4 regions of the Streptacidiphilus alkalitolerans genome follow, and region 4 is predicted to be linked to each of the others. Evidence: riboswitches for the same ligand, from Rfam matches in the RefSeq annotation. Region 4 holds a riboswitch; each other region holds the start of a gene.
The links. A riboswitch is a leader RNA that binds a small molecule or an ion and turns the genes downstream of it on or off. The one in region 4 is predicted to bind S-adenosylmethionine.

Region 1 (7,761 bases), on a different contig from region 4:
GGTAGGGAAGGGCGCCCCGGCTTTCGTCATGCAGTGAAACTAATTCGTTCAGCCACCGGCGACGGCGGGAATGATCGAGACCGCTCCGCCGTCGGAGATCACCGTCTCAAGACCGTCCGCGAAGCGCACGTCGTCGTCGTTCACATACACATTGACGAAACGCCGCAGCTTGCCGCTGTCGTCGAGGATCCGGCCGCGGATGCCGGTGTGGTTGGCCTCCAGGTCCTCGATGACGGCGGCGAGGGTCGCGCCCTCGGCCTTCACCTCGGCGGCGCCGCCGGTGTAGGTGCGGAGGATCGTCGGGATGCGAACGGAGACGCTCATGCGAGGCCAGCCTCTCGGAAGGAGTCCAGGGTGGGGCGGATGGTGGCGGACAGGCCGGTGGTGGGTTCCACCGCGTCCAGGGTCTTCAGACCGTCTCCGGTGTTCAGGACCACGGTCTCGGCTGCCGGGTCGAGCAGGCCGTTCTTGATCAGCTTCTGCAGTACACCCACGGTAACCCCGCCCGCGGTCTCGGCGAAGATCCCCTCGGTCCGCGCCAGCAGCTTGATCGCGTCCACGACCTGCTCGTCGTTGACGTCCTCGACCGCCCCGCCGGTACGGCGGCAGATGTCCAGCACATAGGGGCCGTCGGCCGGGTTGCCGATCGCCAGCGACTTGGCGATGGTGTTCGGCTTCTGCGGGCGGATCACGTCGCGGCCGGTCTTGAAGGCGACCGAGACCGGCGAGCAGCCCTCGGCCTGGGCCCCGAAGATCTTGTAGGGCTTGTCCTCGACCAGGCCGAGCGCGATCAGCTCCTTCAGCCCCTTGTCGATCTTCGTCAGCTGCGAGCCGGAGGCGATCGGGATCACCAGCTGGTCCGGCAGCCGCCAGCCCAGCTGCTCGCAGATCTCGTACGCCAGGGTCTTCGAGCCCTCGCCGTAGTACGGGCGCAGGTTGACGTTGACGAAGCCCCAGCCCTCGCCGGCCGGGTCGCCGATCAGCTCCGAGCAGAAGCGGTTCACATCGTCGTAGTTGCCCTCGATGCCGACCAGCTCGCCGCCGTACACCGCGGCCATCACGATCTTGCCCTGCTCCAGGTCCTGCGGGATGAACACGCAGGAGCGCAGCCCGGTACGGGCCGCGGCGGCGCCCACCGCGCCGGCCAGGTTGCCGGTGGAGGAGCAGGAGAGGGTGGTGAAGCCGAAGGTGCGGGCGGCCTCGACCGCGATCGCGACGACCCGGTCCTTGAAGGAGTGGGTCGGGTTGCCGGAGTCGTCCTTGACGTACAGGCCGCCGGTGATCCCCAGCTCGCGGGCCAGGTTGTCGGCCTTGACCAGCTTGGTCCAGCCCGGGTTGATGTTCGGCCGGGTCGCCACGTCGGCCGGGACCGGCAGCAGCGGGGCGTAGCGCCAGATGTTCGCCGGGCCCGCCTCGATCTGCGCCCGCAGCGCCTCGGGGTCGCCGCTGGGCAGCTCGTAGGCCACCTCGAGGGGCCCGAAGCACTCGGTACAGGCGAAGTCGGGGGCGAGCGGGGTCCGCGCACCGCACTCCCTGCAGGACAGGGCGACGGCGGGACCGAAAGACTCGGGTGTGACAGTTGCAGCAGCCATGATGGCGAGGCCCTCTCTCCTCATCTTCCCCGCGGCGCGTTTCGCCGCAGGACGGAATTGGCACCTTCCCCACCAGGGCCTTGACGGCTGTAGCTGGCAGGAGGGTTGCCGGGACTTCAACGGGCCGTTCCCTCAGTCCCTCTGGATGAGCTCTATGGCGGACCGTTCGCTCCTGGTCCGCATTTGTGATGATGGCAGTGCGTCCGCCGTGCGGCGGGCGTCTGTCATCCCCAAGACTGTAACCGAAGCGACGTCGGCGATCACTGGGCGTCCGCGAGACGAGACGCGCATCACGGCTCGTGCCACACCAGAGGAGTCCTGTGCTTGACGAGGTCGCGGACTGGCTGCGCCACCGCTCCTGGGCGGCCGACGACCGCTCGCTGCCCGAACTGCTCGCCGCCAAGGAGGCGACCGGAAGCACCGTCAGCGTCGTGCTGCCCGCACTGGATGAGGAGGCCACGGTCGGCGGAATCGTCTCCGCCATCCGCCGCGACCTGATGGACGCCGTGCCGCTGGTGGACGAACTGGTCGTGGTCGACTCCGGCTCCAGCGACCGCACCGGGCAGGCCGCCGCCGCGGCCGGGGCCCGGGTGGTGCACCGCGACTCGATACTCCCCGAGCTGCCCGCGCTGCCCGGCAAGGGCGAGGTGCTGTGGCGCTCGCTCCTCGCGACCAGCGGCGACATCGTCTGCTTCATCGACGCCGACCTGCGCGAGTTCGACTCCGCCTTCGTCTCCGGCATCGTCGGGCCGCTGCTCACCGAACCCGAGGTGGCCTTCGTCAAGGCCATGTACGACCGGCCGCTGGAGACCGGCGACACGGTGATCCCGGCCGGCGGCGGCCGGGTCACCGAGCTGGTCGCCCGCCCGCTGCTGAACCTCTACTGGCCGCTGCTGGCCGGCTTCGTCCAGCCGCTCGGCGGCGAGTACGCGGCGCGGCGCTCACTGCTGGAACGGCTGCCCTTCGCCACCGGCTACGGCGTCGAGCTCGGCCTGCTGGTGGACGCGCTGGAACTGGCCGGCCTCGACGCCCTGGCCCAGGTGGACGTCGGCGTCCGGCACCACCGGCACCAGGACGCGCAGGCGCTCGGCCGGATGGCCGCCGCCATCCAGCTCACCGCGCTCGACCGGCTGGCCCGCAGCAACCGGATCAAGGCCGCGGACGACCTGGCCCGGCCCAGACTCACCCAGTTCACCCGCACCGCGGCGGGATTCACCCCCAGCACCGCCGACATCGCGGCCACCGACCGGCCACCCGTCGTCACGCTCACCGCGAACGACGTTTGACCCGGTCACGAGCAGGCAAGGCTGAGCATCATGGTCACAGCTAGTCCGGCATCGATTCTGCTCGCCTCCAACCGGGGCCCGATCTCGTTCACGGTCGAGGACGACGGCACCCTGACGCCACGCCGGGGCGGCGGCGGGCTGGTGTCGGGGCTCAGCGCCATCGGCGACGAGGTCGACTCGGTCTGGGTCTGCGCCGCGCTGTCGGAGGGCGACCGCGCCGCGACCCGGCAGGGCCTCGACGACCCGTCCGTGCGCATGCTGGACATCGACCCGGGCACCTTCGCCCGCGCCTACAACGGCATCGCCAACTCCACCCTCTGGTTCGTGCACCACCTCATCTACAACACGCCGACCACCCCGGTCTTCGGCAGCTCCTTCCGCCGCGAGTGGGCCTCCTACGAGGCGTACAACACGGCCTTCGCCGAGGCGCTGGCGGAGAACGCCGCGCCCGGCGCGACCGTGCTGGTCCAGGACTACCACCTGTCACTGACACCCCGGCTGCTCCGCGAACTGCGCCCCGACCTGCGGATCGGGCACTTCTCGCACACCCCCTGGGCCCCGCCGGACTACTACCGGCTGCTGCCCGACGACGTGGGCCGGGACGTCCTGGCCGGGATCCTCGGCGCGGACCGCGCCGGGTTCCTCACCCGGCGCTGGGCCGGGGCCTTCGCCGACTGCTGCGAGGCCGTGCTCGGCGCCGAGGTCGACCGGGACGCGCTGACCATCACCTACAAGGGCCGGACCACCCGGCTCGGCGTGCACCCGCTGGGCGCCGACGGCGACTTCCTGCGCGAGCGGTCGCACCGTCCGGACGTGGACTCCCGGCTGGCCACCCTGCGCGAGGCCGTCGGCGACCGGAAGACCGTGGTCCGGGTGGACCGGACCGAGCTGTCCAAGAACATCGTCCGCGGCCTGCACGCCTACCGGCACCTGCTGCGGACCCGGCCGGAATGGCTGGACCGGGTCGTCCACATCGCCTTCGCCTACCCCTCGCGGCACGACCTGCCGGAGTACCGCGAGTACACCGCCTCGGTGCTGCGGGTGGCCCAGGAGATCAACGACGAGTACGGCACCCCCACCTGGCAGCCGGTGATCCTGCACGTGGACGACGACTTCGCGCGGTCGCTGGCCGCGTACCGGCTCGCCGACGTCGCCCTGGTCAACCCGATCAGGGACGGGATGAACCTGGTCGCCAAGGAGGTCCCGGTGGTCACCGACCGGGGCTGCGCCCTGGTGCTGTCCCGCGAGGCCGGCGCCTACGAGGAACTGGGCGCCGACTCCGTGGTGGTCAACCCGTACGACATCATCGCCACCGCCGAGGCCCTGCACACCGCCCTGACCATGCCGGAGGACGAGCGCGCCGCGCGCTGCCTGCGGCTGGCCGAGGCGAGCACCGCGCTGCCCCCGTCGGCCTGGTTCCTGGAGCAGTACCAGGCTCTGACGGAGGATCAGCGGGGCTGAGCGGGAAGGCTACTTGCTGCAGGAGTAGTTGAAGCTTGCCGAGGCGCTGTGCGCGCCCGGCTCGGTGATCTCCACCGTCGCGGTGGCCTGCAGATTGCCGTTCCCCTGCACGGTCCAGCGCAGCGGCAGCGTCACCTCGTGCAGGCCCGACGGCACGGTCTTGGTCTGCATGCCGTCACTGCTGCCGTCGCTGCGGATCCAGCGGTAGTGGATCACCCCGGAACCGCCGTTGGTGTGCACCACGGCGTTGACCTCCTCGGTCCCGTCGCAGGTGAGCGCGGCGGGGCTGGCGGTGACCGCGACCGAGCCGATGCTCAGCGGGGTGCCGAAGCGGTTCCACAGCAGGAACGCGACGACGCCCAGCAGGACCAGACCGGCCAGCAGGAACCCGCCCAGCTTGCGCTTCTTCGGCTTGCCCTGCTCCGCGGCGGCGGCAGCGCCGGCCGGGCCCGCGCCCTGCCAGACGGCCATCGTCCGCGCCGTCTTGGGGTCGGGCACGCCGGGGCCGAACCTGATCAGGCTCTCCGCGGGCGGCTGCTCGTCGGGCGGCGGCGCCGGCGGCGAGAACACCGTCGGCGTCGCCTCGTACGCCGGCATCGGCGTCCCGTACCCGGAGCCCGGGCCGGCGCCGTACCCGCCCCCGAGCTGCACGGTCGAGGTGTCCGGCGGCGGCGGAGGCGCGGCATGCCGCTGCGGCGGCCTCAGCCGAAACGTGCCGGAGTCCGGCGGGACGGCATCGCGGGGTGTGTCCTCGGGGGTCATGTGATGATGCACCCTTCGCTGGTGTCGTCGGTCGGAGCCAAGGTGGTCGTGGGGCTCGTGAACTGAATGCCCATGACGCTGCCGCAGTAGCCGGCGAAGGAGAACGGGGTGAACTCGACCCTTATGTAACTGGTCTTCCCCGAGAGCGTCTTGGTCTCGGTGCTCAGCACCTTCTGCCCGCCCTCGCCCTCCCTGACCCACCAGTGGACCGTCACCGTGACCGGCCCGGTGCCGTCCGTCGTGAGATTGGCGACCGCTGTACCGACAAAGGTGTTGGGGTTGACGGAGAACGCGTCCACGACGAGCCCGGTGACATGGGTGACCGTCACCGTCTTGCTGGGTGTCGGCGTGGGCGACTTCGTCACGGGTTTGGTGGTCGGGGGCTTCGTCGCGGGTTTGGTGGTGGGGGCCTTGGTGGTGGGCTTGGTGGTGGTGCCCGTGCCACCCGTCGTGCCGCCTGCCGCTGCCGTCGGGGTCACCGTCGCGGTGGGGGTCGTCGACGGGGTGGGCGTCGGGGTGGGGGTGGGGGTCGGGGTCGGCACCGGGGTGGGGGAGCCGCTGGGGGTGAACGAGGTGATCGCGCTGGGTATCGGGTCGGCGACGGTCTTGGTGTGGGTGTGGCCACTGCCTATCGCGCCGGAGGCGTACCCCCCGCCGAGCAGCAGGCCCAGGACGACCGTGCCGGCCAGCCCGCCCACCAGCACCCGCTTGCGGATCAGCCGTCCCCCGCTCTTGGCGAGGCCGCCCGCCCCGCCCAGCACCGTGGTCGCCACCGCCGTGGACCCGTCCGCCGCGGCGCCCCCCGCGGAGGGGAACAGCAGCGGGAGCAGCGCCGCCAGCGCGGCGAGCTTGCGCTGGCCCTTCTCCTCCCAGTCCTCGCCGTAGGCGACCCCGGCGACCGACTCCAGCTCGGCGACGAACGCCGCCGCGCTGCTGGGCCGCTCGTCGGCGGTCTTCGCCAGGCCGTGCCGGATCAGCGGGCGGACCGCCTCGGGCGCGAGCTCGTCCGGGATCGGGGCGGTGGTGTGCTGCACCACCAGCTCGGCGAACTCGGTGCCCGGATACGGGCGCTTCCCGGTCAGGCACTCGAAGAAGGTGGCCGTCGCGGCGTAGACGTCCGCCGCCGGCGTGGCCGGGTCGCCGGCCCACTGCTCGGGGGCCATGTACGGCGGGGTGCCGGCGATGCCGACCGCGTCGCCGGTCTTCACGGCGATGCCGAAGTCCACCAGTTTCGACGAGCCGTCAGCCGCGACCAGCACGTTCTCCGGCTTGTAGTCGCGGTGCACCACGCCCATCGCGTGCGCTGCCGCCAGCCCGAGCAGCGAGCCCTTGAGGACGACCAGCGCCGCCTCCGGGCCGGTCGCCCCGGCCTGGCGCAGCAGCGCCCGCAGGGCTATGCCGTCCACCAGTTCCATGACGATGGCGGCGCCCTCGGGCCCCTCCACGTACTCCCAGAGCCGCACCACGTACGGCGTCTCCAGGTCGCCGAGCAGGCGCGCCTCCGCGCGGAACTCCTCGAGGAAGTCCGCGTCGGCGCGGAGCTCCTCCCCGAGGTACTTGATCGCGACCGCCGTACCGGTCTCGTCGTGCAGCGCCAGAACCACACGCCCGCTCGCACCCGAGCCGAGCTCCCGCGTGTGCCGGTATCCGGGAACAACCCATTCCATCGTCCTACTACCCCCTGTGTCATTGGGAAGGTAGCGCCTGGGAGGTCTCGGCGGGGTGCTTGAAATGTCACTGTTATCCGACAAGACACCCTTCGTTGACGGATTGTCAGTGTGCGTACCTTCTCAGGCTCCCAGCGCGTCGGCCAGTGCGTTGATCAGAGCCACCACGCCCTCGGGGCCGGGGACGATCAGGTCGGCGCGGTCGGCGAGGGCACGGACCGGGGGTTCGCCGGTCGTCGGGGCGCTGCAGACCAGCAGGGCGTCCAGCCCTGCCGAGGCCCGCAGCGCGTCCACCGCGTCGTAGGCGGCGAGGTCGCCGAGGTCGTCGCCGGCGAAGAGCACGGATCCGGCGTCGCGCTCGCGCAGGAACGCGGTGAGGGCGACGCCCTTGTCCATGCCGGGGGGCCGCAGTTCCAGCACCATCCGCCCCGGTTCCACGGCCAGCCCGTGCCGGGCGGCGGCGGCCCGCAGCGGGGCGTCCAGCGCGGCCAGGGCGACGTCGGGCTCGGCGGCGCGGCGGGTGTGCACGGCGAGGGCGCGGCCCTTGTCCTCCAGCCAGACCCCCTGCGGTGCGGTGGCGAGCAGCCCGGGCAGTTCGGCCCGCAGCGCGGCGACGCCGGGGTGCTCGGCGGGGGCGCCCAGTTCGCCGGTCGCGGCGTCCCAGCGTTCGAGCCCGTAGTGGCCGAGGACGGTGAGGTGCTCCAGGCCGGGCGCCCCGGCGAAGCCGGCGTACTCCACGGCGGTGGCCGCGGGGCGTCCGGTCACCACCACCACTGCGGCGAGCCGCGGGGCGAGCCTGGCCAGCGCGGGGACCACGCCGGGGTGCGCCCTGGCCTGCTCGGGGTCGGCCACGATGGGCGCGAGCGTCCCGTCGAAGTCGAACGCCGCGACGGCGCGGGCGGGGTTCTTCCGGATCGCGGAGAGACCGGCTTCGCCGGCGGGGGACGTCGGTTCGATCAGGGTCATGCAGCCGACCTTACGCAGTGGACGGTG
Region 2 (7,761 bases), on a different contig from region 4:
ACATCGCACCCATGACGAAGGTGACCATGAACCAGGCCCGGAGCTTCTTCACATCGCCGCGCTCTGCGGCGAAGACACCCATCTGGCAGGTGAAGGAAGAGAGCACCAGGACGGTGGTGTTCACCGAAGCGAAGGGGACGTTCAGGGCCTCGTTGAGGGAATGCCAGTAGTCCGTCCCGGTCACCGAGCGGAGTGTGAAGTACATCGCGAACAGGGCCGCGAAGAACATCAGCTCGGATGCGAGCCAGACGATGGTTCCCACGCTGACCAGGTTCGGCCGGTTGACCGATCCGTGAGCGTGTCCGGTTTCTACTGCAGTTGCTGTCGCCACGACGGCCATTATGTCGGTCGCTTATTCCGTCTTCACCCCGGGGGTGGTTCCTCGGTGTGTCCGCACCGTGACGTACCCTCCGCCGGGTGCCGGACCCCTGACGACCAGGCAGGTAGCCCGAACGGCGGGGGGGCTTCCGCGCGGGTGCCTTCGCGCGACAGGCCGGAGGGTCCCTCTAAATGGTGAACCTCGGACGGCCGGACGGCTGCCGGGACGATCTCCACCGTACGCACCGGTGCTTCGGCACCCTCTTCGGGAGTAGCATCCGCGAGACGCCGAAGTGAGCCCGATCACTTTCCAGCCTGATCGCCTCCCAGGGGGATAACGGACGATGGCACTGAACGTTCTTGTCTACAGCGACGACCGAAACACCCGCGAGCAGGTGCTGCTGGCGCTGGGGAAGCGGCCCGCCGCGGACCTGGCGGAGATTCAGTACCTGGAGTGCGCCACCGAGCCCGCCGTCATCAAGGCCCTGGACGCGCACGCCAAGGGCGGGCGCCGGCTCGACCTGCTGGTGCTGGACGGCGAGGCCACCCCGGTCGGCGGGATGGGCCTGTGCCGCCAGCTCAAGGACGAGATCTACGGCTGCCCCCCGGTGCTGGTGCTGATCGGCCGGCCGCAGGACTCCTGGCTGGCCGCCTGGAGCCGGGCCGACGCGGCCGTCGCCGCACCGGTCGACCCGGTGGCGCTGGCCGCCACGGCGACCACCCTGCTGCGCAGCGGAACCGCGCATCTCGTCGGCTGAGATCTGCCGTCCCGGCGTTTGGCCGGTCGCTAGGCTGTGGTCCTCCATCCTTGAACAAGTGAGAGGCCCACGGCCATGGCGAACGTGTTTCCTGCTGACGGCGGCGGCGACCCCGTGCAGGCGCGCTCCTGGCCGGACGTCCTCAGCGCGCTGATCGCCCGCACCGACCTGTCGGCCGCGGAGACCTCCTGGGCGATGGACCGGATCATGACCGGGGAGGCCACCCCGGCCCAGGTGGCCGGTTTCATGGTGGCGCTGCGGGCCAAGGGCGAGACCGTGGAGGAGATCACCGGCCTGGTGGAGGCCATGTACCGGCACGCCACCGTGATCGAGGTGCCGGGCCGGGCGGTGGACATCGTCGGCACCGGCGGCGACCGGGCCAAGACCGTGAACATCTCCACCATGTCGGCGGTGGTCGCGGCCGGGGCCGGTGCGCTGGTGGTCAAGCACGGCAACCGGGCCGCCTCCTCGGCCAGCGGCGCGACCGACGTGCTGGAGAAGCTGGGCGTGAACCTGGGGCTGACGCCCCGCCGGGTGGCCGAGGTGGCGGCCGAGGCCGGCATCACCTACTGCCCGGCCCCGGTGTTCCACCCGGCGATGCGCCACGCCGCCCCGGCCCGCGGCGACCTGGGCATCCCCACCTCCTTCAACCTGCTCGGCCCACTCACCAACCCGGCCCGGGTCCGGGCCAACGCGGTGGGCTGCTTCGACAGCCGGATGGCCGGGCTGATCGCCGGCGTGCTGGCCAGGCGCGGGGCGTCCGCGCTGGTCTTCCGCGGCGACGACGGCCTGGACGAGCTGACCGTCACCGGCACGTCCACGGTCTGGCAGGTGCGTGACGGCGAGGTCGAGCGCAGCACCTTCGACCCGCACGACGTCGGCATCGAGTACGTCGGCATCGAGGCCCTGCGCGGCGCCGACTCCGCCTACAACGCCGCGGTCGCCCGCCGGGTCTTCGCCGGGGAGCACGGCCCGGTGCGGGACGCGGTGCTGCTCAACTCGGCCTCGGCCCTGGTCGCCCTGGACCAGACCGCGGCCCCGCTGGCGGAGCAGCTGGCGGCGGCGATGAAGCGCACCGCGGAGTCGATCGACTCCGGTGCGGCCGAAGCGGTGCTGGCCCGCTGGGCTGCGGCGACGCACGCGTAGTTCATATCCTGGACAGGGGTTCGCCCAGCGGGTGGACCCCTGTCATACTTCTTCACAGGTCACGAGTGACAGCGTCATTAGCCCCGGCTTGCTGTCCGGCAACCCTCCTTCCGTGGCGGGGTGCTTCCGGGTGACGACCAGGCCCTTCGGCAACACTGCCGCAGGGCAAGCGCGGATCCCTCAGTTGTGCGGCCATTGGCCAGGGGTCCACTGGATGCCCTGGAGGGGCCGTTATGTCCGCGTACGCCGATACCGTTTCCGTCTGTGAGCCGCTCGCCGTGCTCGGCCGCGACGTCGAGGTGCCGCTGGTCGGCGGCGAGAAGGTCAGCTATGCCGCCCTGGACTACGCCGCCAGCGCCCCGGCCCTGCAGCGGGTCTGGGACGACGTGGCCGCCTACGCCCCCTACTACGGCAGCGTGCACCGCGGGGCCGGCTACCTGTCCCAGCTCTCCACCGACCTGTTCGAGCAGAGCCGGGCCACCGTCGCCGAGTTCCTCGACCTGCGCGACGGCGACCAGGTGGTCTTCACCCGGGCCACCACCGACTCGCTGAACCTGCTGGCCTCGGTGCTGCCGGCCGGAACCCGGGTGTTCGTCTTCGAGACCGAGCACCACGCCTCGCTGCTGCCCTGGCGCCGCGAGGACGTCGGTGTCAGCTACCTGCGCGCCCCGCGCTCGCCGCAGGAGGCGGTGGCGGCGCTGGACCAGGCGCTGGCGCAGTGTCCCGAGGGGCCGAAGCTGGTCTGCGTCACCGGCGCGTCCAATGTCACCGGGGAGATCTGGCCGGTCCGCGAGCTGGCCGCGACGGCGCACCGCCACGGGGCCCGGATCGTGCTGGACGCCGCCCAGTTGGCCCCGCACCACCCGGTCTCGGTCCGCGACCTCGACGTGGACTGGGTGGCCTTCTCCGGGCACAAGCTCTACGCCCCCTTCGGCGCGGGCGTGCTGGCCGGCCGCAGCGACTGGCTGGACGCCGCCGAGCCCTACCTGGCCGGCGGCGGCGCCAGCCGCAGCGTGGCCAGGGAGGCCGACGGCTCGGTCGCGGTGGAGTGGCAGCAGGGCCCGGCGCGGCACGAGGCGGGCTCGCCCAATGTCATCGGCGCCTATGCCATCGCCTCCGCCTGCAAGGCGCTCACCGAGGCCGGGTTCGAGGGCCTGGTGGCCCGTGAGCAGTACCTGATCGGCCGACTGCGGGCCGGCCTGGCCGAGATCCCGCAGGTCAAGGTGCTGACCCTGTTCGGTGAGGAGCACCCGCGGGTCGGTGTGCTGTCCTTCGTGGTCCAGGACTGGAACAGCTCGCACTTCTCCGCCGCGCTGTCCGCCGAGTACGGCATCGGCGTCCGCGACGGACTGTTCTGCGCCCACCCGCTGGTGCGCACCCTGCTGGGTGGCGAAGAGGCCCCGCCGTCCGAGTGCGGTGCGCCCGAGGCGCTGCCGGGGGAGCGCAGCCTCAACGCGATCCGGGTCAGCTTCGGCGCGGGCACCCCGGACGAGCACGTGGACCGCTTCGTCGCCGCGGTGCGCGAGCTGGTCACCGAGGGCGCGCGGTGGGCCTACCGGACCGAGGGCGGGCGCTGCGTGCCGGACACCCGCCGCCAGCCGTGAGCTGCTGCTACTCGTCCAGGCCCAGGGCGAAGGCCGCGTCCAGGTCGTGCCGGGAGTAGGTGCGGAAGGCGATGTGGGTCTCGGTGGACTCCACCCCGGGCACCTTGTTGACCTGACCGGGGATCACCTCGGCCAGTTCCTCGTGGGCGCGGACCCGGACCATGGCCACCAGGTCGTGCTGCCCGGTGACCGAGTACACCTCGCTGACGCCGTCGATCGCGGCGATCGACTCGGCGATCTCGGGGATCCGGTCGACGCTGGTCTTGATGAGCACGATCGCGGTGATCACGGTGGTTCTCCTGGAAGCAGGCGCGGTTTGGTCCGGCCAGGGTATCCACGGCTGCGGCAGTACAGCAGCCAGGCGAACAGGAAGCCGCCGGCGAAGCCGATCAGATGGGCGGTGTAGGCGACCCCGGTGACGGCGGCGGAGGGCGCGCCCACCGAGGCCCACTGGATCCCGAACCACACGCCGAGCACCACCCAGGCCGGGAAGCGCAGCGGCAGGAACAGCAGGAACGGCAGCAGGCTGGTCACCCGTGCCCTGGGGTACAGGCACAGGTAGGCGCCCAGCACCCCGGCGATCGCCCCGGAGGCCCCCACCAGGGTCTGCGTGCCGTTGTCCCCGTGCTCGGCGAACAGGGCGTAGCCGTAGGTGGCCAGGTAGCCCAGGCCCAGATAGGCCAGCAGATAGCGCAGCCGGCCCATCCGCTCCTCGACCATCGCGCCGAAGACGTAGAGGAAGACCATGTTGCCCAGCAGGTGCAGCCAGCCGCCGTGGACGAACATCGCGGTCAGCACCGACAGGGCGGGCACCTTGGGGAAGGGGTCGGCGGCGGGGCAGCCGTCGGCCGGGGCGGCGGGCAGGGCGCGGTTGTCCAGCAGCTCATGGGGGATCACCCCCCAGTGCTGGTAGTAGGCCAGTTCCGAGCAGGCCCTGGCGCTGCCGCCGCCGTACAGCGGGTCGAGCCCGGAGACCGGGCCGACCAGGAAGACCAGGGTGCACAGCGCGATCAGCGCCCAGGTCACCACCGGGACGTACGGAGCCGGGCCGTTGTCGCCTACCGTGCGTACCGGGATCACCATGCGCCAATCATTCCTTCTGCGGACAAATCTGACACCGGCTGGTCCGTCCATGTGGGGGACTGTGTTCGCGCCGGTCAGCGAGGCCATAGGGTTGACGGAGCAGAAACTCCTGCACCCGGCCGAGAGGAACCACCCATGTCTGTCCCTCTTCCCACCGAGGGCACCCGGTGGCGCTGCACCCTGTGCGGCAACCTGACCCGCTTCGACGTGACCCGCTCCTCCCGGGTGGTGGAGTTCATCCACCTGGACCTGGCCGGGGAGCCCCGGGTGGAGGAGCGGGAGGTGCTGAGCGATTCGGTGGAGTCGGTGCGCTGCCGCTGGTGCAACGCGGTGGACCAGATCGAACTGGTGGACCGGCCGGGGGCCGAGGCCGAGGCGGCGGCGCAGGCGGCCGGGGTGGACCAGCCCCAGCAGTAGCTATTCCGAGTGGCGCGGTGACGACTGGGGGGCGGAGCGGGCGAGAATGGTCTGTCGGGCCGTGACGGCCGGGGACCGGATCGGAGCACAGGACGTGGTGGAGAGAGACGACAGGCCGGACGACGCCGAGCCTCCCTTCGCCGACCCCGCGAACGCCGACGACGCCGACCCGGCCGCCCCGACCGAGCCCGACCCCGCCGCCGCGTCCGACTCCGCCGAGCCCACTCCCGACGCCGCCGAGCGGTTGGAACGGCCGCTGCCCGAGGGCGTGCGCCGCCGGGTGGTCGGCATCGCCGCGGACGGCCTGGCCGCCGTGCCCGCCGCCGAGCTGCCGCACCGGCTGCGCCCGTACGCCAAGTTCACCCCGGTGCAGCGGGCCCGGCGCGGGGCCACCGCGATCGCCGCCGCGCTGGAGACCGAGCCCGGTTTCCGGTCGCGGATAGCGGAGAGGGTCCGGCTGGGCCAGCCCGACCTGGTGGCCGCGCTGGAGGCGGGACAGGTCCCGGCCGCCGCCGACCCCCAGGACGTCGCCGCGGTGGCGTACCTGCTGCGCCCGCCGGGCTGGAGCAAGCTGGTCGGCGACGCCGGCGAGGAGGTCGAGCGGGCCGAGTCCGAGGGCGCCGCGGCCGAGGCGACCAGGCTGGTGGAGAAGCTCCAGGTGGAGCTGGCCGCGCTGCGCGAGACCAGCAGGACCGACGCCGACCGGGGCCGGGCCGAGCTGGACGAGGCGAAGAAGGAGCGGGACTCGCTCCGCCGCAGGCTGCGCAGCCTGGAGGCGGACACCAAGCGGGCCGAGGCGGCGACCCGCAAGGTCACCGCCGAACTGGAGGCGCTGCGTTCGGCCGGGGTGACCGAGCGCGGCGCGGTCGACAGCGAGGTGCGCCGGCTGAAGCACCGGCTGACCGAGGCGGAGGCCGCGCTGGAGGCGTCCAGGAGGGCGTCCAGGGAGGGGCGGAGCGCCGAGGACATGCGGCTGCGGCTGCTGCTCGACGTGGTGCTGCAGGGCGCGCAGGGGCTGCAGCGTGAGCTGGGCCTGCCCCCGCTGTCCGAGGGCCGCCCGGCCGACACGGTGGAGGCGGTGCTGCCGGTGTCCGCCTCCCCGCACGACGTGGCCAGACGGGCGCTGGACGCGGACGACCCGGCGCTGCTGGACCAGCTGCTGGCACTGCCGCACACCCATCTGCTGGTGGACGGCTACAACGTGACCAAGAGCGGCTATCCGACCCTGCCGCTGGAGAAGCAGCGGGCCCGGCTGCTGAACGGCCTCTCCATGCTGGCCATGCACAGCCGGGCCGAGGTGACCTGCGTCTTCGACGGCAAGGACCTGGACGCCCCGGTCCCGATGGCGCCGCCGCGCGGGGTGCGGGTGCTGTTCAGCCGCTCCGGCGAGACCGCCGACGAACTGATCCGCCGTCTGGTCCGGGCCGAGCCCGAGGGGCGTCCGGTGGTGGTGGTCTCCACCGACCGCGAGGTCGCCGACGGTGTGCGCAAGGCGGGGGCCCGTCCGGTGCCCTCGGCGATGCTGCTGCGGCGGCTGATCCGCACGTGAGGCCGTGGGCCGCGGTTCAAACCTCTTACCTGTAGCGGACATTAGGGGCATTACCGGTCGGAGTTCCCGACGGGGGCGACAAGCTCACACGTTCCTCACTAGTGTTTCCCTTCGAACTTCTGTGTCGTCCTGAAGGGAACCCGGCTCCGTGGTCTCACACCGTCGTTTGAAGCAGCCCGGCCGTGCCCGCGTGACGATCCTCACGGCCGCGGCGGCGACGGCGGTCGCGCTCTCGGCACAGACCTCGGCCAACGCCGCGCCGACCACCACCACCGGTCAGGCCAAGGCGCAGGTGGACTCGGACCGCAACGCGGCCGCCGCGGCGACGGAGCAGTACAACGGCGCACAGGTCCAGCAGCAGGCGCTGCAGAAGAAGGTGAACAACCTTCAGGACGAGATAGCCAGGCAGCAGGCCGTGGTGAACAAGGAGATGGCGGTGCTCGGCTCGGTGGCCAGCGCCGAGTACCGGCAGGGCTCGGTGGACCCGGCCGTGCAGCTGATGCTCTCCACCGACCCGACCGAGTACCTGAACCGGGCCTCCGACGAGGACCAGATCAACAGCAACCAGGCGGCCCTGCTGGACCAGTTGGTGGCGCAGCAGCACTCGCTCGCGGCGGAGAAGGCCGAGGCCGCCCAGGAGTTGGGCGCCCAGCAGGTGCTGCTGAAGCAGATGCAGAAGTCCAAGGCCGCCATCGCCGCGAAGCTCAAGCACGCCCAGGGCATCCTGGACGCGCTGACCCCGAAGCAGCGGGTCGAGGTGAACGCGCCCTCCGGTGGCGGCGGCTACACCCCGCCCTCGTCCGGCAGCAGCTACATGTCGGTGTCCGACATCGACCTCTCCGGGATCTCCGCGACCGCCCGCACCGCGATGCTGGCCGCGATGAGC
Region 3 (7,761 bases), on a different contig from region 4:
CTGATCCTGCCCGCAGCCCACCTGGACGCGGCCCGCACCCTGCTGCCGGACGCCGAGACCCGGCTCTTCCCGGACACCGGCCACATGCCCCAGATCGAACGGGCCGACGAGTTCGCCGAACTCGCCACCGCGTTCTTCGCCGCCCGCAGCACGTCCTGAATTCGGAAGAGGAACAAACGATGGACAGGTACGCCTTCGCCGGCGGCACCGCGATCGTCACCGGCGCCGCCAGCGGCATCGGCGAGGCACTGGCCGGGGCGCTGGCCGCCCGCGGCAGCCACCTGGTGCTGCTGGACCGCGACGCGGAGCGGCTCGGTGCGGTCGCCGACACGATCCGGGCCGCCCACGCGGCCCTGACCGTCGACACCGTCGTCGTGGACCTGGCCGACCACGAGGCGACCGTGAAGGCCGGGCAGCGCCTGGCCGCCGACCACCCCGGGACGACGCTGCTGGTCAACAATGCCGGGGTGGCGCTGGGCGGGCGTTTCGACCAGATCACCCTGGACGAGTTCGACTGGCTGATGGAGATCAACTTCCGGGCCGTGGTCACCCTCACCCACTGCCTGCTGCCGGTCCTGCGCACCCACCCGGGCGCGCATCTGGCGAATGTCTCCAGCGTCTTCGGGATCATCGCCCCGGCCGGTCAACCCGCCTACAGCGCCAGCAAGTTCGCCGTTCGCGGGTTCACCGAGGCGCTGCGCGCGGAGCTGGCGGGCGAGGGCGTCGGCGTCACCTGCGTCCACCCCGGCGGGATCGCCACCCGGATCGCCAGCAGCGCCCGGATCGGCTCCGGGGTGAGCCAGGAGGAGATCGCCGAGGGGCGGGCCCAGATCGGCAGGCTGCTCAGCATTCCGCCGGCCACCGCCGCCGAGGCCATCCTGCGCGGCGTCGAGCGCCGGTCGCCCCGGGTGCTGATCGGCTGGAGCGCCAGGATCCCGGACCTGATCGCCCGGCTGGCCCCGGGCTCGTACACCAGGATCCTGACCCTGGCCATGTCCCGCCGCTGACGACCCGTCACCGGACGCGGCGGGGCGGGCAGGATCACACCGCCGGTACCGGCTCGTCCTGGGTCTCGGCCCGGCGGAGGGCGTCGTCACGGGCGATCATGGCCGCGTTCCACTGGGCGACCAGCGCGTCGTGGTACTCCCACTCGCTCCGGGTCAGCGGCTGTCCACCGGCCAGACCCATCCAGAACTGGCGTATCGCACCGTTGGCGCGGTCGACAGCACGCTGGAGGTCGGGGCGGGGTGCGGGCTTTGGCATGACACCATCATCTCAGAGTCCTGTTACGCCTGGTGCCACGGCCCGTTCCGGAACCGCCGGCCCTAGGGTGCGCGGCGCCTGAGGGCGGTGATGAGGTCCTTGAGGGCGCGCAGGGTCGCGTCCAGGGTGTGGGCGTCGCTCTTGTTGATGGCTTTGCTGGCGATGAGGCCGGCGACGATCATGCCGAGGGCGGTGACGGCCGCGGTACAGGCGATGGCGAGGTCGGCGGCGGGCAGGGGCGACACGGTGGTGGTCTCCTGGTGGGGCGTCAGGTCGGTGGTACCGGGCGGACAGGCGGTGTGCTCGCGTGGCGAAGCGGGCTGGAGCAGGCCGGGGCGGGGGTCATGGCGCGGGCGGGGGCAGCATGCGGCTGGGGAACGGCTGACTACCGTCCTTGATCGCCGTCCAGAGCGGCTCCAGGCGGTCCGGGTCTCCACCGCAGGCGGCGTAGAGCTTGCCGGCGATCGACTGGGTCGGAACCCTGCCGTGGCCGCTCATGGCATCGGTGACGACCTCCACGGGCACCTCCGCCGCCGCGCTGAGGTCCTGAAGGCTCAGCCCCGAGCGTTCCCAGCATCGGTTCAGTTCGTCCAGCAGGGCCTGGCGCGCCGCACCGGCCTGGGGGTTGTTCGTGGCCCCCGGCGACACCACCGCCCGGGTCCGTGCGGGTTCGGGGCAGTCGGCGGACCAGCGCTTCTTCGCGAGCCAGGGCCCGATGTCCGAGGCCCGAGCGATCTGTGCCCAGCTGGCGCCGTGGCTGCGCCCGTGCCGCACGATCAGCGTCAGCGCCTCGCTCAGGCTCCGATCGAGCAGCATCGCCGCGTGCAGCATGTAGCTGATGTCCTTGTCGGTGGCCTCCTTGTCGCTGCCGGCCTCGACCTGGAGTTGGCGTGCGAGCCGCACCAACTGCTCCAGATGGGCGCCGGTCGCCCGGGCGTCCCACACTTCCCTGGGTGGCCGCAGGACGACCTTCCTGCGCCCGTGGCGCAGGCAGTACTTGGGCTTGCCTCCGCGGGAGGCTTCCCAGAAGAACGTGTTACCGCATTTCGTACAGGCGATTGTTTCCGTCGGCATGGCGGTTCCTGTGAGGTAGTCAGCAGCGGTTGAGGGACGGGGATGCTGGCCCCGGTGGGTGAGCGGCTGCGGCCGTGCCGCCTACGGGGTGAGGCGCTCGAGGGTGACGGAGGTCTGCCGGGCGGGGCCGGGATAGGCGCTTCGCCACAGGTGCTTGCTGCGCTCCGGGCTGCCGCCCAGCGCGCGGACGACGCGTTCGACCACCGGCCACGGCGGCGTGGTGTCGCCCAGTAGGAAGCCGCTGACCTCCGGCGGGCGCAGCTCGTCCGGGAAGGCCGCGCAGATGACGGCGTCGGAGGGGCAGCCGGCCTCGAGGTACAGCTCGCGCACGGCTGCGTGCAGTTCCTGCGCGGCGACATGCGGGGGCAGCGGTCGGGGTCCGACGCGTACCTCGGTCCACAGCGGTCGCAGTCGGCCCGGGTCTCCCGCGCACGCAAGGATGACCCGTTCGGCGGTCTGCCAGGGAGGGAGGCGGGATCCCGACAGGATCCGCGAGACATAGGAGGGGGAGACGCCGACACGCGCGGCGACCTCCTTGACCGAGACGCCCGCCGCCCGCTGCAGTTGGATCAGGGCGCGGGAGAGCTGGGTGGCGGTCCCCGCCGTAGGCGGCCCGGTTTCGCCCCGGGGCACCGGCTCGGTGCCGGTCGCCGGCCGGGGTGCGGGCAGCGCCAGGCGTTCCTGGCGTCGCGAGAGCATCCGCTGGGCCCGGTCGGCGGAGTACTTGTCGCGGGCCGTGTTCGCGCCGATGCCGATGATGTCGGCGATGGCGCTCCACGACATCTTCTGATCGCGCGCCTGCTGCACCATCAGCATGATGACGTCGTCGAGTTCCGGCTTCAGGCGGGTGGCCTTCTCCAGGAACGCGATGGCGTCGGGGGTGCCTGCGTGCAACTCCCGCTCCGCCTCCTGCTGCAGCTGCACTGTGAGCAGGAACAGGCTGGTGGTGACGTCGAGGAGCAGGCTCTTGTCACCATGCGGGGAACGGGGGGCGGCCGCGAGCTCGACGGCCGCGCCCGTGGCCGCCTTGCCCTTGAGGCGGTTCGCCGCCGACCGGCAGCGTGCACTGCAGAACTTCCTGCGCCTGCCTCGCGCATTGCCCTCGAAAGCCTCGCTGCAGCGGGCGCACTCCTTGTATTTTGACGTCACGTCCGTCCTCCGGAGCGAATCGGCAGAAGCGGCAGCCGTTTCGTTGCGGAGATGGCCCAGTCTCGACGGCCGAGGCGGACGAATATCGGCTGCCCGGCAAGGGCCTGCCGACGAGGCAAGCCCCGTCCCGGCCGCGCGGAGTGCACCGATCGGGCGCGACGGCAGGGCGCGCTGCGGGCGGAGTCTGCGAGCTGGGAAGGGGTGGATGCCACAAAGTGGTCCAGTCCACAGGTGGAGGCCGCCGGGCCCTTCCGGGATGAACATACCGGCCGGTACGATCGGGGCCGCGAGCATGTCCGCGTGTTCGCGACATGGGGGCGTGACAGTGCTGTCAACACAGGGTGATCGATCGATGACACTGGGAAGCCGGCAGATGCTACGGTCGTCACTGTTGCCCTCCCGGCGTCCGTGGACGTCGTAAGGCGGCAAATCGATCGGGAGGCATGGTCCGTCCTTGGTCCTGAGGTACGGATAGCTCCGGCGAGGCGACCAACCAGTAGCCGGGGCTATCCATCAACTGGTGCGGTGAGAATAGCCGTTGGCGGGCACGGCGTTCCGCTGGAAGCGTCCGCGGCGGAACGTAACTCCGAAAATCACGTGTCACGACGTAACTCATCCAAGATCGAACCACTCTCTGTGATGAGACCAGGCCAAAGGGTGCTGCTGATCCCCTGATCCCCTGATCGTCCGGGCTGCCGGTATCTCCAGCAGATCTATAGGCATTGTCTAAAACCCGCCGAGCGGTTAGCGTGAGCCCTGGTTATGAGCGTCAGCGTCAAGCCCTGGCTTGCTGACCGGCAACCCTCCGCCGCGGTGGGGTGCTCCAGGTGACGACCCGACAGGACGGCTCCGTCCTGTAAGCGCGAGGCCCGGCAGGGCCCGATCGGTATGAGGTGATCCGGATGCGTGAGCAGCGCCCCAGCGGCACGCCGCGTCCGTACGGGTCCTTCCGACTGCGGGTCGCCCGGCGGCATGTCGATCTGCTCCGGGTGAGCAGCGCCCTGTGTCCGGGGTCGTGTCCGGTCCGCTGAGACCGCTCCCCCCTCGCGCCCCGCGCATCCCGTCCGACGCCGGGTCGTCCGTCGACGCCGTCCTCTGCCGCGCGCGGCCCCCGTCCAGCAACATCCCGACCGGAGGTATGTCCCATGAGCGAGCCTGGCACCCGGGTCCCCGTCCTGCGCCTGGCACTTGAGGCCGACGGGGACGGCGCCCACCCCGCCGCCCGGCGGCACTCAGGACGTCCACCGGGCGCGGCGCTGACCGCCGGGGCGCTGCGGGCCGTGGTCGCCGCGGCCGAGGCCGCCGGGTTCGACCTGCTCACCCTGGACGACTCACCGCTGCCGCCGAGCGCAGGACCGGACGCGCCGGGCCGGGTGGAGGCGGGCACCCGGGCCGCCTTCGTCTCGACCCTGACGGACCGGATCGGCCTGGCGCCGACCCTGCAGGTCACCACCACCGAACCGTTCCACCTGGCGACCCAGCTGGCGAGCCTGGACCACGCCGCCAACGGCCGGGCCGGCTGGCTGGTCGGGGCCGCCAACGGCGAGGACGACCTGGCCACGATCGGCGCGCAGCCGCTCGGCCCGGACGAACTGCGCCGGGAGGTCGCCGACGTCATCGACACCGCCCGTGCGCTCTGGGACTCCTGGGAGGACGACGCCGTCATCAAGGAGGTCAGGACCGGCCGCTACCTGGACCGCGACCGGGTCCACCCGGTCGACTTCGAGGGCGCCCGGTTCACCGTGAAGGGCCCGCTGATCACCCCGCGCCCGCCGCAGGGCCAGTTGGTCGTGCTGGTGCCGGACGCCCTGGACGCAGACGACCGCGCCGATGTGGTGCTGGTCCGGCGGCCGGACCTGGCCGGGATCGCCGAGCGGGCCGCCGAGGCCCGTGCGGCCGGGGCCCCGCTGGTGTTCGCCGAACTGGAACTGGTGCTGGACACGGACGTCCCGGCCGCCGAGCGGCTGGCGGAGCTCGACCGCTCCGGCTCAGGACCCTGGCCGGAGTCCGGCCGGTTGCGCCATGTCGGCCCGCCCGCCGCCCTGGTGGAGCTGCTGACCCGGCTGGTCGAGGTGGTCGACGGGGTCAGGCTGCACCCCGCCGTGCTCGCCGCCGACCTGCCGGTGCTCACCGCCGAGGTGCTGCCGGCCCTGGCCGCCGCCGGCCTGCACCGGGCGCCCCGGGCCGGCGACACCCTGCGCGGCACGCTCGGCCTGCCCCGTCCTGCCAACCGGTTCGCCGCCACGGCGACCACGAGCGTCTGAGGTACGCGCGATGACCGAGACCGGGACAAGCCCGTCCACGCCGACCGGCGCCCCGTACGACCCGAAGGCGCAGGTGCACCTCGGGGTCTTCTTCACCGGGGTCGGCTCCGAGCTGATCTGGACCGATCCCTCCGCCGCCCCGCACACCGCGATCGAGACCTTCGTCCAGGTGGTGCGACTGCTGGAACGCGGCCTCTTCGACGCGTTCTTCCTCGGCGAGGGCCTGCGGGTCCGGGAGAACCGGGGCCGGGTCTACGACCTGGACGTGGCCGGACGCCCCGACGCGATCACCCAGCTGTCCGCGCTCGCGGCGGCCACCGAGCGGATAGGCCTGGTGGCCACCCAGAACACCACCTACAACTACCCCGCGGACCTGGCCCGGCGGCTGGCGAGCCTGGACCTGCTGTCCGACGGCCGGGCCGGGTGGAACATCGTCACCACCGACAACGCCTGGACCGGGGCCAACTTCCGGCACGGCGGCTGGCTGGAGCACAAGCGCCGCTACGAGCGGGCCGAGCAGTTCGTCCGGGCGGCCAAGGCGCTGTGGTCCTCCTCGGCACCGGTGGAGCGGGACACCGACCTGGTCCGGCTGCGCGCCGCCGCCACCGTGCCGGCCAGCCGGCAGGGCCGTCCGGTGCTGTTCCAGGCCGGGGACTCGGACGGCGGAAGGGAACTGGCGGCCCGTCAGGCCGACGTGGTCTTCTCCGCCAACTCCGCGTACGACAAGGCCGTGGTCTACGCCGCCGACCTGCGGGCCCGGCTGGCCCGGTACGGCCGGACGGCCGACTCGCTGCGGATCCTCCCCGGTGCGGCCCTGGTGCTCGGCGACACCGCAGCCGAGGCGCGGGAGAAGGCCCGCTGGGTGCGCGACCACCAGGTCAACGGGCCCCGCGCGATCGCCTTCCTGGAGCAGTACTGGGGCACCGACCTCTCCGGCTACGACCCGGACGGTCCGCTGCCCGACATCGAGCCCACCGAGGACGAGCTCGACCCCTCCCGGGGCACCATCGCGATCGACCACCGCACCGGCAAGCTGGAGCGGATCCGGAAATGGCGCGAACTGGCCGAGGAGAAGGGCCTGTCGATCCGTCAGCTGGTCCTGGAGGTGCTGCCGGCGCACTCGCTCTTCGTCGGCACCCCCTCGGCGATCGCCGACGAGTGGACCCGGTACGTCCGCACCAGGGCGGCCGACGGCTTCAACCTGCTGCCGCACCTGATCCCCTCCTCGCTGACCGAGATCGTCGACAAGCTGGTGCCCGAGCTGCAGGAGCGCGGCTCCTACCGCACCGAGTACCAGGGCAGCACCCTGCGCGAGCACCTGGCCCTGCCCGTCCTGCCGCCCCGGAACGCGGCGTGACCGTGCTGGGGCCTGTCCTGGTGCGCCGGCTCCACATCGATCTGCTGCTGGTCTGCGGCGCGCTCTGTCCCGGCTGAGCCCGCCCCGACCGAGTTGCCCCCGCATCCAACACCAGCGCAGAAGCGGACACACCCATGCCACTGCCCCGTACGACCAGACCCGTCAGGAACGGCCTCGCCGTCGTCTCGCTCAGCACCGCTGTGCTGGTCGCCCTGACCGCCTGCACCAGCGCCAGGACCACGGCCGGCGCCGGCGGCACCGGGAAGAGCGCGGCCAAGGCCCTCACCATCGGCACCACCGACCAGGTGGTCAGCCTGGACCCGGCCGGCTCCTGGGACGCCGGATCCGGAACGATCGAGGACGAGGTCTACGCCACCCTGCTCAGCCCGCAGAACGGCTCCTCCGACGTCCGGCCCAACCTGGCCGCCGGGATCAGGCTGACCGGTCCCAAGGAGTACACGGTCGCCCTGAAACCGGGCCTGAAGTTCGCCAACGGGCACGATCTGACCTCCTCCGACGTCAAGTTCAGCTTCGACCGGCAGCTGAGGATCGCCGACCAGAACGGCCCCTCCTCACTGCTCTACAACCTGGCCTCGGTCGCCGCCCCCGATCCCGCCACGGTGGTGTTCACCCTCAAGTCGGCCAATGACACTC
Region 4 (7,761 bases):
TCCGGCACCAGGCGGCGGGTGATCTGCTCCAGGTCGTGCGGGACGGCGGCGGGACGCAGCCGGAACCCGGTCAGACCGGCCTGCTGCCACTCCTGCAGCTGGTCCGCGAGCTGCGCGGCGGTCCCGGTGAACACCTGGGCGTCGCTGCTGTACGGGGCGCCGGCCAGCTGGTCCAGCCGGTCCCTGCGGGCGGCTGCCGCGTCGGCGTCGTCGTCCAGGAACACCACCAGGTCGCCGAAGACGTGCACGGTCTCCTCGGCCCGGCCGGCGGCGGCCTGTTCGGCGCGGATCTCGGCCAGGATGGCCCGGGCGTCCTCGGCGCCGCGCGGGGTGACGAAGCCGACGTCGGTGGAGCGGGCGACCAGCCGGTAGGGGATGGTCGCGTGCGCCAGGGCCGCGACCACCGGCTGTCCCTGCGGCGGGCGCGGGGTGATCGACGGCCCCTTGACGCTGAACCTCGCCCCCTCGAAGTCGATGTAGTGCAGCTTGTCGCGGTCCACGAAGCGGCCGGTGGCGGTGTCGCGGATCTCCGCGTCGTCCTCCCAGCTGTCCCAGAGCCGGCGGACCGCCTCGACGTAGTCGGCGGCCTCGTCGAACAGGTCCGCGACTAGCGCCTGGACCTGGGGCTGGTCGAAGTCCTCCAGCCGGAACGGCGGCACCGTGCGCCGGCCGAAGAGCTCGGCCTCGAAGGGGCGCCCGGAGACCTGGACCCGGAGGCCGGCCCGGCCGGTGCTGACGTAGTCCAGGGTGGCGATCGCCTTGGAGAGGTGGAACGGCTCGGTGTGGGTCGCCACCGCGGTCGGGATCAGCCCGATGTTGCTGGTCAGCGGTGCGATCCGGGCGGCGATCAGCACCGCGTCCAGTCGGCCGCGGACCTGGTCGGTGCGCCGGTCCTCGTCGAAGTGGCTGGAGGACTGCAGGCCGAGCGAGTCCTCGATGGTGACGAAGTCCAGCAGCCCCCGCTCGGCCTCGGCGACCAGGTCGGCCCAGTACGCCGCGGTGAGCAGGTCCTTCGGCCGGGCGGCCGGTTCGCGCCAGGCGGCGGGGTGCCAGCCGGCGCCGTCCAGGGCGACGGCGAGGTGGAGGGCAGGGTCTGGTTGAGGCATGGGGGGTGTCGCTTCCTGCTCGGGTGGGGGCTCCACCGGTGCGGAGGGCATGCCGAACGGAACCCGCGCCGGGACTGGCCCGGGGCGGCGTCGGCTGTGCGGGGAGGGAGGTAGGCGCGTTTACGACAGAGCGCTGCGGCTCAGGCCGAGTGACCGGCCGTACAGAGTGCGCTGGCGATGCGCTGAAGATCGATGTGTCGACGCGAGTACGTGCCGATGGCTCGACGCACCGCAGTCACCTCCGCCTTCAATCTCGCGCTTGCGGGGCCGGGTCCGGCACCGCCTGGTCGTCACCTGGAGCACCCCGCCGCGTCGGAGGGTTGCTGGTCAGCAAGCCAGGGCTTGTCGCTGACGCTCGTAACCTGGGGCTCACGGTAGCTCCGGTTGGGCGCCGAACACAATCCCCGGAGATCGACTCGCGTTCGAGCGAATACCAACTCCCTTGACCACAACACGGCTTGGCCGCGAAGTCTTCCCGCAGGCCGGGATCGCATCCCCATCAGATCCATAGGCATTGTCTAAAAGCCGCCGAGCGGTTAACGTAAGCCCTGGTTACGAGCGTCAGCGTCAAGCCCTGGCTTGCTGACCGGCAACCCTCCGACGCGGTGGGGTGCTCCAGGTGACGACCCGACAGGACGACAGTTCTCCTGTAAGCGCGAGGCCCCACGGGGCCGGAAGACGGTGAGGTGATCCACATGCAGGTACAGCGCTCGATGAGCACGCCGCGCCCGCAGGGGTCCTTCCAGTCGCGGGTCGCGCGGCGCCATGTCGACCTGCTTCGGGTGAGCAGCGCCCTTTGTCCGAGGACAGCCCCGGTCTGTTGACCGCGCTCGCGCCCTGCCGCGCCGAGATCTGACTCGACCACGCCCTCACCCTCGCCGTCACCCCGTCCCGCCCGCCGGGCCGCGGAGTGATGCTGCGCCCCCACGGGACGGAAAGCACACACCATGAGCCGTTCGGAAACCCCTGCGCGGATACCCGCGCCGCCGGAACCGCCGCCCTCGGACACCCCGAAGTCGGACGTCCAGCCCGCGCACCACGCGGTGCCGGACGAGCAGCTGCTCGCCGCGAAGCTGGTGCCGCTGCGCCGTCCGGGCCAGTGGGTCTCGGCGCTGGTGCTGCTGGTGCTGTTCGCCATGTTCGTGCACACGGTGTTCACCAACAGCCGGTTCCAGTGGGGCACGGTCGGCAGCTTCTTCCTGAGCGGCTCGATCCTGCGCGGCCTGGAGCTGACGCTCTGGCTCACCGCGGCGGTGATGGCCACCGGCTATGTGCTGGGCATCGGGGTGGCCGCGATGCGGCTGTCCAGGAACCCGGTGCTGCGCACGCTGAGCTTCGGCTTCGTCTGGCTGATCCGCTCGGTCCCGATCCTGGTGCAGCTGCTGTTCTGGTATGAACTGGCGTCGCTCTACCCGCAGTTGTCGCTGGGCATCCCGTTCGGCCCGGAGCTCGCGACGGTGCGGACCGCGCACCTGTTCAGCGGGATCCTGGCCGCCTTCATCGGGCTGACCCTGGACGTGGCCGCCTTCTCCTCCGAGATCGTCCGCGGCGGCATCCTCTCGGTCGAGCACGGCCAGACCGAGGCGGCCCAGGCGCTGGGCCTCGGCAACGCGCGGATCTTCCGCAGGATCGTGCTGCCGCAGGCGATGCCGGCCATCGTCCCGGCCTCCGGCAACCTGCTGATCGGGATGCTCAAGGCGACCTCGATCGTCAGCGTCATCGCGGTGCAGGACCTGCTCTACTCGTCCCAGCTGATCTACAACCAGAACTTCCTGATCATCCCGCTGCTGCTGGTGGCGACGCTCTGGTACGTCATCCTCACCACGCTGCTCTCGATCGGGCAGTACTTCGTCGAGCGCCACTACGCCAGGGGCAGCAACCGCCGTGGCGGAGAAGGCTTCTGGCGGGTGCTGCGCGGCAACATCCCGCTGCTGGGGCGGACCGGACGCGGTGCGGCGGTGCTCTCATGACCGGCACCGGGCAGCCGCTGGTCCGGATCCGTGGCCTGCGCAAGAGCTTCGGCGCCCACTTGGTGCTGGACGGGGTGGACCTGGACGTGGGCGAGGGCGAGGTGACCGTGCTGCTCGGCCCCTCGGGCTCGGGCAAGTCGACCCTGCTGCGCAGCATCAACCACCTGGAGAAGCCGGACGCCGGCTTCGTCGAGGTGGGCGGCGAGATCATCGGCTACCGCCACCAGGGCGGCAAGCTGCACGAGTTGGGGCACCGGACGATCACCCGGCAGCGGGCCAGGGTCGGGATGGTGTTCCAGCAGTTCAACCTGTTCCCGCACCTGACCGTGCTGGAGAACATCACCGAGGCCCCGGTCGCGGTCCGCGGCGCGTCCAGGAAGCAGGCCGCGGCCCGGGCCAGGGAGCTGCTGGAGCGGGTCGGCCTGGCCGGCCGGGAGGGCGCCTACCCCCGGCAGCTGTCCGGCGGCCAGCAGCAGCGGGTGGCCATCGCCCGCGCGCTGGCGATGGAACCGGACCTGCTGCTGTTCGACGAGCCCACCAGCGCGCTCGACCCCGAACTGGTCGGCGAGGTGCTCGCGGTGATGAAGGACCTCGCCCTCAGCGGGATGACGATGATCGTGGTCACCCATGAGATCGGCTTCGCCCGCGAGGTCGCCGACACCATGGTCTTCCTCGACGGCGGCCGGATCATCGAGTCGGGACCCCCGGCCGAGGTGCTGGCCAACCCGAGCCACGAACGAGCCAGGGCCTTTCTCTCAGCCGTCCTCTGACACCTCGTCAACTCACCCCTCTCCTTACCACCCCCATGCCGTTTCACCCTCCCCGAAAGGAACTTCCGTGACGACCGACGGACGCCCCGCCCGCCACGGCCACCGCTCGCGTACGGCTGCAGCCGCGCTTGCCGCCACCGCCGCTCTGGCTCTGCTCACCGCCTGCGGATCCAGCTCCGGCACGGCTGTCACCCCCGCCGCCGGCGGCGGCCCGACCGGCGCCTCGACGTCGAGTGCCCCGGCCCAGGCGGCGTCCACGGCGCTGCCGACCGAGGACGTGGTGTCCTCGATCCAGGCCGACCCGGCGCTGAAGGCCGAGCTGCCCGCGGCGGTACGGAGCCGCGGCTCGCTGATCCTCGGCACCAGCCAGGTGGTCGGCAGCTCCAACCTGCCGCACGGCGGCCAGGACGCGAGCGGCAAGACGGTCGGCCTCGACATCGACCTGCGCGACGCCGTCGCCAAGGTGCTGGGGGTCAGCTGGGACGTGCAGTACGGCACCTTCCCCACCGTCATCCCCGGTGTGCAGAACGGCAAGTACGACGTGGGCCAGGACAACTTCGGCGCCACCGCCGCCCGGGAGAAGGTGGTCGACTTCGCCACCTACCTCAACGACGGCCAGTCCTTCCTCGGCTCCAAGGACGTCAAGGCCGACAGCGTGACCGACCTCACCGGCCTGTGCGGCTACAACGTGGCGACCAGCCCGGGCTCCACCTTCCAGCAGATCCTGACCGACGGCGCCGGCAAGTGCGCCGCGGCCGGCAAGAGCCCCTACAAGGTGCAGTACTTCGCCGACACCGCGCCCATCTTCCTGGGCCTGGCCAACGGCAAGGTGGACATCTTCTTCGGCCCGACCCTGAGCCTGAAGTACGACTCCACCCACATCGCCGGCACCAAGTACCTGGGCCAGATCAGCTCCACCCCGGTCGGCTTCGTCACCGGGAAGAACTCGCCGATCTCCAAGGCGCTCAGCGACGCCGTCAACAAGCTCATCGCCGACGGGGACTACGCGAAGATCTTCGCCAAGTGGGGCGTTCCGGGCATCGGCCTCACCACCTCCGTCGTCAACCCGCCCACCACCTTCTGATCCGGCAGGAGTCGAACCGATGACAGAACCGCCCCTTCCCGCGGTCTCGACCGCGGAGAGACCGCCGGAGGACGCCGTACCGGGCGCTGCCTCCGCCCCGGCCGCCCCGTCGTCCGGGCCGTCCGAGTCGCAGCGCTCGCTCGCCGCGCAGCGGGTCATCCCGCTGCGGCACCCGGGCCGCTGGATCGCCACCCTGGTCGCGCTGGTGCTCGCCGCCCAGTTCGCCCACGGCCTGGTGAGCAACCCCTTCTACCAGTGGGACCGGTTCGGCTACTGGTTCCTGCGGCCGGTGCTGCTGCGCGGTCTGGTGATCACGCTGGAGGTGACCGCGCTGAGCGCGGTGCTCGGCCTGCTCGGCGGGATCGTGCTGGCGGTGTGCCGGCTGTCGAAGAACCCGGTGCTGCGCGGGCTCAGCTGGCTCTACATCTGGCTGTTCCGCTCGATCCCGCTGATCGTGATCCTGCTGATCCTGTTCAACTTCGGTGCGCTGTACCGGACGTTGAGCCTGGGTGTGCCGTTCGGCCCGGAGTTCTTCCGCTTCGACGAGTCCAAGCTGGCCGGCGAGCTGGTGGTGGCCACGGTCGGGCTGAGCCTGAGCGAGGCGGCCTACGCCGCCGAGGTGGTGCGCTCCGGGGTGCTGTCGGTGGACCAGGGCCAGCACGAGGCCGCCGCCGCACTGGGGCTGCCGAAGGGCTACCAGTTCCGCCGGATCGTGCTGCCGCAGGCGCTGCGCGCCATCGTCCCCACCTATGTCAACCAGCTGATCGGGCTGATCAAGGGCACCTCGCTGGTGTTCTACGTCTCGCTGCTCGACCTGTTCGGCGAGGTGGAGACGATGGGCAGCACCTACCCCGGCGACGTGGTGCCGCTGCTGCTGGTGGCCACCATCTGGTACGTGATCCTGACCAGCCTGGTGTCGATCGTGCAGTTCTACGTGGAGCGCTACTACTCCCGCGGAGCGCTGCGCACGATTCCGCCGACGCCCGTCCAGCGCCTGCGGGCCGGCCTGCGCCGGCTGCGCGAGCGCGCCGACCTCGGAACGGTGACCGGATGACCACACCCACCCTCACGACCACCGCCGCCGCGGTGGAGGTCCACGGCGCGCACAAGTGGTACGGCGCGCACCGGGTGCTCGACGGGGTCGACCTGACCGTGCAGCCCGGCCAGGTCGCGGTGATCCTCGGCCCGTCCGGCTCGGGCAAGTCGACCCTGCTGCGGGCGATCAACCACCTGGAGAAGCTGGACGTCGGACACGTCAGCATCAACGGCGAGCTGATCGGGGTGCGCCGGCACGGCGAGCGGCTCAAGGAGCTGAGCGAGCGGGCGATCCTGGCCCAGCGCAGCGGGATCGGCTTTGTGTTCCAGCAGTTCAACCTGTTCCCGCACCTGACCGCGATCGACAATGTGGCCGCCGCCCCGGTGGCCACCGGCCGGGCCGGCAAGGACGAGGCCCGGGCCCAGGCCCGGGAGCTGCTGGAACGGGTGGGGCTCGGCGACAAGGCCGACGCCTACCCGCGCCAGCTGTCCGGCGGCCAGCAGCAGCGGGTGGCCATCGCCCGGGCGCTGGCGCTGCGGCCCGGCGTGATCCTCTTCGACGAACCGACCTCCGCGCTCGACCCGGAGCTGGTCGGCGAGGTGCTGTCGGCCATCAAGGACCTGGCCAGCAGCGGCACCACCCTGATCGTGGTCACCCACGAGATCGGCTTCGCCCGTGAGGTCGCCGACCTCGTCGTCTTCCTCGACGGCGGAAGGATCGTCGAGCAGGGCACCCCCGCGGAGGTGCTGGACAATCCCCGGCACCCGCGTACCAGGGAGTTCCTGAGCAAGGTGCTCTGACTTTCACTGTTAAACCACCAGAGGAGAAGAACCATGTCCAGTTCCGCCTTCAGACGTGCCCGTCTCATCCCGCTGAGCGCCGCTCTGATAGCCCTGGCCGGCGGCCTGTCCGCCTGCGCCAGCAGCAGCGACTCCAAGACCACCCCCGCCGCGGCCGGGGCACCCGCCGGAAGCACCACCGTCGCCGTCGGCGCCCTGTCCAACGGCTCGGCGACCCCGGTGAGCATCACCGTGGCCCAGGTCGCCTCGATCCGGGCCGAGCTGCCCGCCGACGTGGTCAAGAGCGGTGAGCTGACCATCGGGCTCGGGCTGCTGCCCTCGGGCTCCCCGCCGCTGGGCTTCGTCGGCACCGACCAGAAGACCCTGACCGGCTCCGAACCCGACCTCGGCCGCCTGGTCGCCGCGGTCTTCGGACTGAAGCCGGTGATCAACAACGCGACCTGGGACAACCTGTTCGTGGGCCTCGACAGCGGCAAGAACGACCTGGGGTTCTCCAACATCACCGACACCGAGCAGCGCAAGACGAAGTACGATTTCGCCAGTTACCGACAGGACAACCTCGGCTTCGAGGCTCCGAAGAGCAGCACCTGGACCTTCACCGGCGACTACCACGTACTGGCCGGGAAGACCATCTCGGTGGGCGCGGGCACCAACCAGGAGAAGATCCTGCTGAAGTGGCAGAGCCAGCTCCAGGCCGAGGGCAAGAAGCTGACGATCAAGTACTTCCAGGACAACAACTCCGCCTACCTGGCCCTGGCCTCGGGGAAGATCGACGCCAACTTCGGCCCCAACCCCGGTGTCGTGTACCACGTCACGCAGACCGCGAAGACCCCCAACCCGACCCGCGACGCGGGTACGTTCTCCGGTGCCGGGGCCTCTCTGCAGGGGCTGATCGCGGCCACCACCAAGAAGGGGGACGGGCTGGCCCAGCCGACCGCGGACGCCATCAACTACCTGATCAAGAACGGTGACTACGCCAAGTGGCTGGCCGCCTG

Region 1: it holds a riboswitch for S-adenosylmethionine, as region 4 does, so the genes downstream of both, thrC (threonine synthase) here and ACEZDG_RS18405 (putative leader peptide) in region 4, are expected to answer to the same signal.
Region 2: it holds a riboswitch for S-adenosylmethionine, as region 4 does, so the genes downstream of both, ACEZDG_RS24715 (aminotransferase class V-fold PLP-dependent enzyme) here and ACEZDG_RS18405 (putative leader peptide) in region 4, are expected to answer to the same signal.
Region 3: it holds a riboswitch for S-adenosylmethionine, as region 4 does, so the genes downstream of both, ACEZDG_RS29875 (putative leader peptide) here and ACEZDG_RS18405 (putative leader peptide) in region 4, are expected to answer to the same signal.

Annotation. Positions count from the first base shown of each region.
Region 1 covers NZ_JBHEZX010000003.1:467,037-474,797, forward strand. Annotated here, with positions in the region: gene ACEZDG_RS08900 (MoaD/ThiS family protein) at 49-324, opposite strand; gene thrC (threonine synthase) at 321-1,616, opposite strand; SAM riboswitch class I at 1,610-1,744, opposite strand; gene ACEZDG_RS08910 (glucosyl-3-phosphoglycerate synthase) at 1,913-2,878, shown strand; gene ACEZDG_RS08915 (alpha,alpha-trehalose-phosphate synthase (UDP-forming)) at 2,909-4,339, shown strand; gene ACEZDG_RS08920 (hypothetical protein) at 4,349-5,101, opposite strand; gene ACEZDG_RS08925 (serine/threonine-protein kinase) at 5,098-6,705, opposite strand; gene otsB (trehalose-phosphatase) at 6,892-7,734, opposite strand.
Region 2 covers NZ_JBHEZX010000011.1:228,162-235,922, reverse strand. Annotated here, with positions in the region: gene ctaE (aa3-type cytochrome oxidase subunit III) at 1-340, opposite strand, end outside; gene ACEZDG_RS24725 (hypothetical protein) at 663-1,076, shown strand; gene trpD (anthranilate phosphoribosyltransferase) at 1,152-2,222, shown strand; SAM riboswitch class IV at 2,280-2,400, shown strand; gene ACEZDG_RS24715 (aminotransferase class V-fold PLP-dependent enzyme) at 2,456-3,826, shown strand; gene ACEZDG_RS24710 (Lrp/AsnC family transcriptional regulator) at 3,834-4,115, opposite strand; gene ACEZDG_RS24705 (rhomboid family intramembrane serine protease) at 4,112-4,909, opposite strand; gene ACEZDG_RS24700 (hypothetical protein) at 5,045-5,326, shown strand; gene ACEZDG_RS24695 (NYN domain-containing protein) at 5,424-6,875, shown strand; gene ACEZDG_RS24690 (C40 family peptidase) at 7,066-7,761, shown strand, end outside.
Region 3 covers NZ_JBHEZX010000017.1:8,306-16,066, reverse strand. Annotated here, with positions in the region: gene ACEZDG_RS29905 (alpha/beta fold hydrolase) at 1-159, shown strand, start outside; gene ACEZDG_RS29900 (SDR family NAD(P)-dependent oxidoreductase) at 180-1,007, shown strand; gene ACEZDG_RS29895 (hypothetical protein) at 1,042-1,263, opposite strand; gene ACEZDG_RS29890 (hypothetical protein) at 1,326-1,508, opposite strand; gene ACEZDG_RS29885 (hypothetical protein) at 1,606-2,337, opposite strand; gene ACEZDG_RS29880 (helix-turn-helix domain-containing protein) at 2,419-3,486, opposite strand; SAM riboswitch class IV at 4,245-4,355, shown strand; gene ACEZDG_RS29875 (putative leader peptide) at 4,389-4,517, shown strand; gene ACEZDG_RS29870 (LLM class flavin-dependent oxidoreductase) at 4,632-5,750, shown strand; gene ACEZDG_RS29865 (LLM class flavin-dependent oxidoreductase) at 5,761-7,107, shown strand; gene ACEZDG_RS29860 (ABC transporter substrate-binding protein) at 7,242-7,761, shown strand, end outside.
Region 4 covers NZ_JBHEZX010000007.1:238,338-246,098, forward strand. Annotated here, with positions in the region: gene ACEZDG_RS18395 (LLM class flavin-dependent oxidoreductase) at 1-1,106, opposite strand, end outside; gene ACEZDG_RS18400 (putative leader peptide) at 1,247-1,345, opposite strand; SAM riboswitch class IV at 1,357-1,469, opposite strand; SAM riboswitch class IV at 1,657-1,768, shown strand; gene ACEZDG_RS18405 (putative leader peptide) at 1,820-1,930, shown strand; gene ACEZDG_RS18410 (amino acid ABC transporter permease) at 2,054-3,076, shown strand; gene ACEZDG_RS18415 (amino acid ABC transporter ATP-binding protein) at 3,094-3,846, shown strand; gene ACEZDG_RS18420 (transporter substrate-binding domain-containing protein) at 3,914-4,930, shown strand; gene ACEZDG_RS18425 (amino acid ABC transporter permease) at 4,950-5,984, shown strand; gene ACEZDG_RS18430 (amino acid ABC transporter ATP-binding protein) at 5,981-6,766, shown strand; gene ACEZDG_RS18435 (transporter substrate-binding domain-containing protein) at 6,800-7,761, shown strand, end outside.